2 regions of the Komagataeibacter medellinensis NBRC 3288 genome follow, and region 2 is predicted to be linked to the other one. Evidence: riboswitches for the same ligand, from Rfam matches in the RefSeq annotation. Region 2 holds a riboswitch; the other holds the start of a gene.
The links. A riboswitch is a leader RNA that binds a small molecule or an ion and turns the genes downstream of it on or off. The one in region 2 is predicted to bind FMN.
Positions count from the first base shown of each region.

Region 1 (4,411 bases), 820 kb from region 2:
TCGGGCGAAGACGCGGTCAGGATCGGGGTCTGGAATTCCACAAAGCCCAGATCCGTCATCCGCCTGCGCAGGCTGGCGATCACCTGCGCGCGCAGCATGATGTTGCGATGCACCTTGTCACGCCGCAGGTCGATGTAGCGGTAGGTCAGGCGCAGGTCCTCGGGGTAGTGCTCGTTGCCCGCCACCTGTAGCGGCAGCACGTCGGCGCTGGACTGGACCGCGATCTCACGCGCACGCAGTTCAATCTCGCCCGTGGGCAGGTTCGGGTTCTTGGTCGCACCATCACGCAGCACGACTTCTCCAGTAACCGTCAGCACGCTTTCCACGCGCACGCGCTCCGCCGTTTCCAGCACGGGGGAGCCTGCGGGGATCACGATCTGCGTCATGCCGAAATGGTCGCGCAGATCAATGAACAGCAGGCCGCCATGATCGCGCTTGGAATGTACCCATCCAGAAAGGCGGGCCGTCTGCCCGGCGTCGGCAGCCCGCAGGGCCGCACAGCTATGGGTACGATAGGGATGCATGATCTTGTCCTGATTCTACCAGATTTGGGGGAGTGCGCCCCATGGGGCCACACCCGGTTGCAGGCGCGACAAAGCCAATCCCACCCGCGCCTGTCAAGGTTATAGGTGGCAGCCCCGGCCTGCGGGGCCGTACCTTACACGTATTCGGGGAACAGGTCGCACAGCCCGTCCGCAGTAGCGGGGCAGCGGCCGCGTTCGGTAATCAGCCCGGTCACAAGGCGCGCGGGGGTCACGTCAAACGCCGGATTGGCGGCCGCACTGCCATCGGGCACAAGCTGTACGCTGGTCACATGACCTGCTTGATCCCGGCCCTGTATGTGGGTGACTTCCCGCCCGCTGCGTTCCTCGATCGGGATTTCCTTCACGCCATCACTGATGGTCCAGTCGATGGTGGTAGATGGCAGCGCCACCCAGAAGGGCACGCCATTGTCATGCGCCGCCAGCGCCTTGAGATAGGTGCCGATCTTGTTGGCCACATCTCCCGTGCGGGTCACGCGGTCGGTACCCACAATCACCATGTCCACCTGGCCATGCTGCATCAGGTGGCCGCCAGCGTTATCGGCAATGACCGTGTGCTTAACCCCGTGGCGCCCCAGTTCCCATGCCGTCAGCGAGGCCCCCTGGTTGCGCGGGCGGGTTTCATCCACCCACACATGCACGTCAATACCCCGGTCATGCGCCATGTAGATCGGGGCAAGGGCGGTGCCCCAATCCACGGTTGCAATCCAGCCAGCGTTACAGTGGGTCATAATATTGACCGGGCCGGGACGGCGGGCAGCGATTTCCACGATCAGTTCAAGGCCCTGCCGACCAATGGCCTCGTTCTGGATCACGTCTTCATCACAGATGCGCCCGGCTTCGTCATACGCTGCCGCAGCACGGTCCGCGACGGCCGTGGTGCGCAGGCGGGTCAGCATGCGTCGGATCGCCCAGCCAAGGTTGACCGCCGTGGGCCGCGTGGCCGCAAGCAGGGCCGCGTCACGTTCCATGGCTGCATCGCTGCTGTCATGTCGCAGCGCCAGCGCCAGCCCGTAGGCCGCAACAGCCCCGATCAGCGGTGCGCCACGCACCTGCATAGTGCGGATGGCGTGCGCCACCTGGTCACGCCCGGTCAGGCGCAGGATATCAAGCGACCACGGCAGACGGGTCTGGTCAAAGATATGGACCGACCAGCCATCATCCGTGTCCACCCATACGCTGCGATAAGAGACGTTATCAATTTTCATATAATACTTGCCGCCATTGAAAAGCCAGAACACACAAAAGGGAGCGTAGGGAAACATTCGGCAGGCTGTTATTCAAGCCCTGATCTACCATGCGCCTTTAATTCCGGCAGATCTGGTCCCTTGCAGCGTCCCTTTATCATACAACCGGATCATGGATGTCTCCACAGGCTTGCTGCCATTGCAGCACTCCCCTTATTGTGGGTGCCAGTGTTCTCAGGGCGGGGTGGAAGTCCCTACCGGCGGTAACAGGCGCACGGCCTGAAGCCCGCGAGCGCCCGGCATGCCCTGCGTGCCGGAGTCAGCAGATCTGGTGGGAAACCAGAGCCGACGGTTACAGTCCGGATAGAAGAGAACTGGCGGCTGCACGGCCCATGCGGGCGATCGGTGCGCGCCCGTGATCGCCCTGGATGACGACCGAGTCCACCAGGGGAGACATGACACATGACGACTTCACACGAAAACCATAACACGGCGCCCGCCCCATCACCGCAGAACATTTATGATGATCCGCGTTTTTTTGAAGGGTACCGCACCCTTCGTGAACAGGACACGGGGCTGAACGGCGCACTGGAGATCCCGGCCATGCGCGGCCTGCTGCCCGACCTGCGCGGCAGGGCCGTACTCGATCTGGGATGCGGGTTTGGCGACTTTGCCCGCCATGCCCGCGCACAGGGCGCAGACCGGGTTACCGCGCTGGATGTATCGGCAAACATGATCGAGGCCGCACGCGCGCTGACCCATGATCCGGCCATTACCTACCTGCACGCCTCCATCGAGGACTGCGTGACGGCACAGGCGGCCTTCGACCTTGTGGTTTCATCCCTTGCCCTGCACTACATCGCGGATTATCCGGCCGTGGTGCGCCGCGTTTTCGATAGCCTGAAACCCGGCGGCACCTTCATTTTTTCCGTCGAGCATCCGCTCCAGACCGCCCACCCCGTGGGGTGGGTGCGTGATGCGGAGGGCAACAAGCTGCACTGGCCACCCGACCACTAGTTGCAGCAGGGCTGCGCGCAGCACGTCATGGTTTGTTGATGGGGTAATCAAATACCACTGCACGATGGAAACCTACGTCAACACGCTTCTCGACTGTGGCTTCCGGCTCCGCCATCTAGCCAAGCCCTGCCCGCCTGCCGATATCCTGCAGGGCCGGCCTGATCTGGAAGATACACTGCGCCGGTCCCCCATGCTTATTCTTGTGGCCCCAAAAACCATTGAGAAGAAATAATAAAAATTTCCAGATTACCCCTTCTTTTCAGGACGGCAGCGTTCGTCGAAGCTTTTTGAAAAAAGCTTCACCAAAAATTTTTTCACGCTTCAAAACGGATCTGCCCCGCCATGCGGCATGCATGGCGGGGCAGATCACACTGGCAGTCAGGCAGATCAGCCCTGGGGACCGTCCGTCAGCGGCAGGCGCGTCAGGATTGCGGTCAGGCGCTGGGCAAATCCGGTCGGATCCTTCGGGCTTTCACCATCCTGGATGCGGGCCATATCCATCAGCACAAGGGCAATATCCTGCACCGGGTCGCCATTTTTCACCCGCGCCGCAAGGTCTGCGATCAGCGGGTGGCCCGGGTTGACCTGCAGCACGGGCGCCGTGTCAGGCACCTGCTGGCCGCTGCGCTTCATCAGGCGGATCATCTGCAGGTCCGGCCCGGATTCGGGAGCTGCCAGCACCACGGCGCTGTTAACCAGACGGTTGGTACCCTTCACATCCGATACCGCATCACCCAGCGCTTCCTTCAGCGCGGGAATGACCACTTCCAATGCTGCCTTTTCATCCGCCGTCTCCTCCGGGGCACCGAACTTTTCCAGGTCGGTGTGGAACTGGCTGATGTTACGCAGGGGCGTATCCTTGTACACACCCAGACGGTCAGGCCAGAAGGAATCCACCGGATCAGACAGCAGCAGCACCTCGATCCCGCGTGCGCGGAAACCTTCAAGCTGCGGCGAGGACGGCAGCATTTCCGTGCGGTCGCCAGTCAGGTAGTAAATAGCTTCCTGCTCGGGCTTCCTGCGCTCCAGATACGCATCCAACGTGGTCCAGCCTTCCTGCGTGCTGGAGCGGAAACGAGCGATTGTGGCCAGTTCCGTACGGTGCTCGGCATCATCCCAGATCCCTTCCTTGAAGGTGGGGCCGAAATTGTCCCAGAACTTGTCAAAATCCGCCTCGTCCTTTGCGCGGGTCTTGAGTTCGGAGATCACGCGGTTGGTCACCGCCTTGCGGATACGCGCCAGCACCGGTGTAGCCTGCAGCATCTCGCGCGAGACGTTGAGCGGCAGGTCCTCAGTATCCACCACGCCGGTCACGAAGCGCAGCCACGGCGGCAGCAGGCCCGCATCATCGGTAATGAACATGCGGCGAACATGCAGGCGGATCTGGCTTTCGCGCACCGGTTCGGCAAACTCGAAGGGCTTGCTGCCGGGAATGAACAGCAATGCCGAGAACTCCATCATGCCTTCGGCATGCCAGTGCAGTGTGGCCCACGGCGTATCGAAATTGTGGCTGACGTGGCGGTAGAACTCGTTAAGCTGCTCTTCCTCAATGCCACCACGCGGCTTGCGCCACAGCGCCGTGCCCTTGTTGGCCGAAGTTTCCTCGCCATCCTTAACGATGGTAATGGGCCATGAAATGTGGTCGGCCCATTTGCGCACGATGCT
Region 1 is NC_016027.1:2,785,486-2,789,896, reverse strand. It holds gene aspS (aspartate--tRNA ligase) at 1-524, opposite strand, end outside; gene mtnA (S-methyl-5-thioribose-1-phosphate isomerase) at 659-1,750, opposite strand; FMN riboswitch at 1,956-2,108, shown strand; gene GLX_RS13015 (class I SAM-dependent methyltransferase) at 2,192-2,746, shown strand; gene htpG (molecular chaperone HtpG) at 3,134-4,411, opposite strand, start outside.
Region 1: it holds a riboswitch for FMN, as region 2 does, so the genes downstream of both, GLX_RS13015 (class I SAM-dependent methyltransferase) here and ribD (bifunctional diaminohydroxyphosphoribosylaminopyrimidine deaminase/5-amino-6-(5-phosphoribosylamino)uracil reductase RibD) in region 2, are expected to answer to the same signal.

Region 2 (4,411 bases):
GCGCGGAGGGACGGTACTCACCCGTATGGGCATTGGGGCTATTGGCATAGGGAAAGCTGCCCCAGCTGGTGGCGGGGCCGCTGGTCAGGTTCTTGCTGCGGTAGATGTTAGAAAAGTCGATGAACCCGCCCAACCTTACCGATACGCCGCCAATGCGAAAGACAGGCGGCAGGCTGTCCACGCCGGTCTGGGTAATGGCCAGCGGGCTGGAGGAATCAAGGTCGAGCTTGGCCTGGGCGGGAATAATCGCCTCGGTCATGGTGTTTTCGGCTGCTGCCGCCGCCTGCGCATCATCCGACATGGCGGGACCGCCAATAGTCAGCTGCGAGAGGTCCGGCATAGCGCTGATCTGGCCTGACGGTGCGCTGTAGACAGCACGCCCCCCCGTATGCGGACCCGAGCGCAAGGTACGGCCCGCCACCACGTTCTGGCTGCCCCGGCTCATGCCGTGATGGGCTTCAAGCTGCTCGACCTTGGCTTCCAGCCGCCGCATTTCGGCATGGATGGCGCGGATCTCGGCCATGTCGTCCGCCTGGGCGGGTGATGCCACCAACCCACCCAGCATGGCGACCATACTCCCCAGCAACAGACCCGGCCGCGCTGGCCGACCTGCATGGCAGGCATCTGCATGGCGGCCGGGATGGCCCTTTTTACAACAGCAATCCATCAGTCTGGCGCGCCTGCCCCTGTATACCGGGTTAACAAAACAAGAATCCGACAATATCTACCGCCAGCCCGCATGGACAGGACCGACAGAGCGCTGCGTACCGCATGGCAACAGAAATATAGGAACAGATTCCACCCTATATAGGAAAAACGTTTAGCTGCCATGCATTGAACAGTCTCATGTACGGCATATATTCGCATGATTATATTTATAACACACCATTTCTTCCTGTAATTCAAGACCTCTACATGTGCCAGTAAGGGAGTATACGCCATGACTGCAACCCGGCCACCGGATACCCCGCCCCCCACGGACCGACCGCTTGCCGGGCTCCCCCACCCCGATCATCCGCTACACTGGAAACTGTATGGCTGCGAGATGGTGGCCACCATGGTGCTCATGCTGTGTGGCATCGTGTCGGTCACGGTGCTGACCGCGCCCTATACCCCGGTCGGGCGCGCGCTTGCCACGCATCCCGAGATCCAGACCATGCTGTGCGGCGTGTTCTTCGGTCTGGCGGGAACGGTAGCCGCTTACACGCCATTCGGGCGTGTAAGCGGGGCGCATGTCAGCCCCTCCGTCTCGCTGGCGTTCAGCCTTGCGGGAAAACTGGCGGGCATGGACCTGTGTGGGTATGTGGCCGCCCAGATGGTGGGAGCCTGCCTTGCGGCCCTGCTGCTGGCAGGTCTGGGCCATGTGCTGCCCATATGGGGGGATATGGCGCGAGCCGCGACATTTGCCGCTACAGTGCCGTTTTCCGGTGTTGCAGTCATCTGGCCATTGGTAACGGAAATGGTGCTGACCTGCCTGTTGGTCATCATGCTGTATGCGCTGGCTGCCCATCCGGTGCTGAAATGGTTCACACCGTGGGCGGGCGGCGTGTTTTTCGGCCTGTGCAACCCGGTTTCGGCATGGCTGTCGGGCAACAGCTCCAACCTGGCCCGCAGTTTTGGCCCCGCACTGGTAGCGGGACAGTGGGAATCGTTCTGGATCTATGCGTTGGGACCATTTATGGGGGCGGCACTGGCAGTCTTGCTGCTGCGCTCGCGCCTGCTGGGCCGGATCGAGGTAGAAGAAGCCCGTCTGGTCAATTTCGGCCACCATGGTCGTGTTCCTTCCCTTCTCCACCCCGGTCGGCACGCGTCTAATCACGATTGAGTAGCGTGATTAAAAAATACGCTACTTGCAATCAACGAGAATTATTCCCAATATCGTCTTACTGAAAAACGAATCGGGCACCTGCCCGGTTCGCAGGCGTTCTCAGGGCGGGGCGAAATTCCCCACCGGCGGTGATTGCACCCTTTTGCAAGGGGCATAAGTCCGCGAGCGCCCGGCCCCCTCTGGGGCCGGGGTCAAGCAGATCCGGTGTGATTCCGGAACCGACGGTTACAGTCCGGATGAAAGAGAACGGAAACTATGGCCAGCCTTCCCTTCAAGGAAGGCGGGAAGATGGTTTTACGCGCCCTGAGTCCGTCCGGATGGATGGAGAAGTGTGTTTTGGATGCGTTGCCACAGGCCACCAGTGCCATGACTGGCCCCGACCTTCCCCCCGCTATCGCGCATGGTTTTCGTGCCGCGGTGAACGAGGCTGCCCGCCATGTGGGTGCCACGGCACCCAACCCGCCGGTCGGCTGCACGCTGCTGGACCGTGATGGCGCCATCCTTGCCACTGGCGGCCACCATCGCGCTGGCACCCCGCACGCCGAAATACAGGCCATAAACCAGTGCCGCGCGCGCGGCCTGCTGGATCGTGCCCATACCGCCATCGTCACCCTGGAACCATGCAACCATACCGGTCGCACCGGCCCGTGTTCGTACGCGCTGGCGGCCACCCCGGTGCGTAATGTGTGGATCGGGCTGCGGGACCCCAACCCCCATGTTGCGGGTGGCGGGGCAGATTACCTGCGCGACCATGGGCGGCGGGTGCATGTGCTCCAGCCTACCGGCCCGCAGGCTGCCGCGCGCGACCTGTGCAGCAGCCTGCTGGCCCCTTTTGCCCATTTCACCCGCACCGGCCAGCCGTGGATCACGGTCAAGCAGGCGGTGGACGCCACGGGGGCCATGCTGCCACCGCCGGGGCGCACCACGTTCACCTCCGCCGCCTCGCTCGATCTGGCGCACCGCCTACGCCGCGCAACCGATGCGGTGATTACCGCAGGCGGCACCGTGCGCGCCGACCGGCCGGGGCTGGACGTGCGCCGCGTGCCCGACCACGCAGGCCGCGCGCCCCGTATCCTTGCCATCTGCACCCGTACGGGGGAGGTGGATGAAGCCTACCTGGATGCTGCCCGCAGCCGTGGCTTTGACGTACGCCTGTGCACCGATCTCGCCGCCCTGCCCGATCTGCTGGGCCGCGCAGGCGTGACCTGGGCAATGGTGGAAGCGGGTCCCGCCCTGCTGGCCGAACTGGATGCCCGCAGCATGTGGCATGACTGGCTGACCATTACCGCAGGTGCCGATGGCGTGGACCACTACAACATCCGCGTGCGCGGGGGGGATGTGACACCGCTCCACCTGCTGCCCGAATTTTCTGCCGTGAAGGAGTAAGCATGTTTTCTGGCATCATCGAGCACCAGGGACACGTCAGCGCCGCGCGGCGGCTTGACCGTGACCTGGACATTACCGTGGCGACCGGCATTCCCGACCTGAGCCTGGGCGAAAGCATTGCCGTCAATGGCGTGTGCCTGACGGTCACGTCGTTTGACGCGGCGGGGAACGCCACCTTCTTCATCAGTTCGGAAACGCTGGACCGTACGGCGCTGGGCCGGATCGGGGCAGGGCATACCGTCAACCTCGAACGTGCGGTCACACCCGCCACCCGCCTGTCGGGCCATATCGTGCAGGGGCATGTGGATGGCACCGGCCACCTGCTGGCGGTGGAACCGGCAGGCGAGGCCCGCCACATCACCTTTTCCATTCCTGCCCGGCTGCGCCGCTATCTGGTGGAAAAAGGGTCGATCACGATCGATGGCATCAGCCTGACGCTAAACGCCGTAGGTGAACCGGGCGCGGAGGGGTGTACGCCCGATGCGTTCCGCATCGCCCTCATGATCATTCCCCATACATGGGAACACACGACACTTGGTGCCCTGAAGGCAGGAGACGCAGTGAACATCGAAGTCGATGTTATTGCCAAATATGTGGAGAGCGTATGTCAGTATCGTTGATGCCCCCGGCACTGGCGCAGGCCATAGAGACCATCCGCCGGGGCGGGATGATCATCCTTGTGGATGACGAGGACCGCGAGAACGAAGGCGACCTGGTAATGGCCGCCGAACTCATGACGCCACAGGCCATGAACTTCATGGTCACCCACGCACGCGGGCTGGTGTGTATGCCCATGTCACCTGCGCGGATCACCCAGCTCAACCTGCCCATGATGACACAGGTGAACACCTGCCCGCGTGGTACGGCGTTCACCGTCTCCATTGAGGCGCGCGAAGGTGTGACCACCGGCATTTCGGCCGCCGACCGCGCCGAAACCGTGTTGGTGGCGGCCGCGCCCGATGCAAAGCCCGCAGACCTGGTCTCACCGGGGCATATCTTCCCGCTACGCGCGGTGCCCGGCGGCACGGTGGTACGGCCCGGCCATACCGAAGCCTCGGTTGATCTGGCGCGTATGGCGGGGCTGATCCCGGCCGCCGTGATCTGCGAGATCATGAACGAGGACGGCACGATGGCGCGCATGGATGATCTGCGCCCCTATGCCAAGCGCCACGGGCTGCAGATCCTGTCGATTGCCGA
Region 2 is NC_016027.1:1,962,023-1,966,433, reverse strand. It holds gene GLX_RS09175 (hypothetical protein) at 1-565, opposite strand, end outside; gene GLX_RS09170 (MIP/aquaporin family protein) at 941-1,825, shown strand; FMN riboswitch at 1,920-2,080, shown strand; gene ribD (bifunctional diaminohydroxyphosphoribosylaminopyrimidine deaminase/5-amino-6-(5-phosphoribosylamino)uracil reductase RibD) at 2,195-3,214, shown strand; gene GLX_RS09160 (riboflavin synthase) at 3,217-3,834, shown strand; gene GLX_RS09155 (bifunctional 3,4-dihydroxy-2-butanone-4-phosphate synthase/GTP cyclohydrolase II) at 3,834-4,411, shown strand, end outside.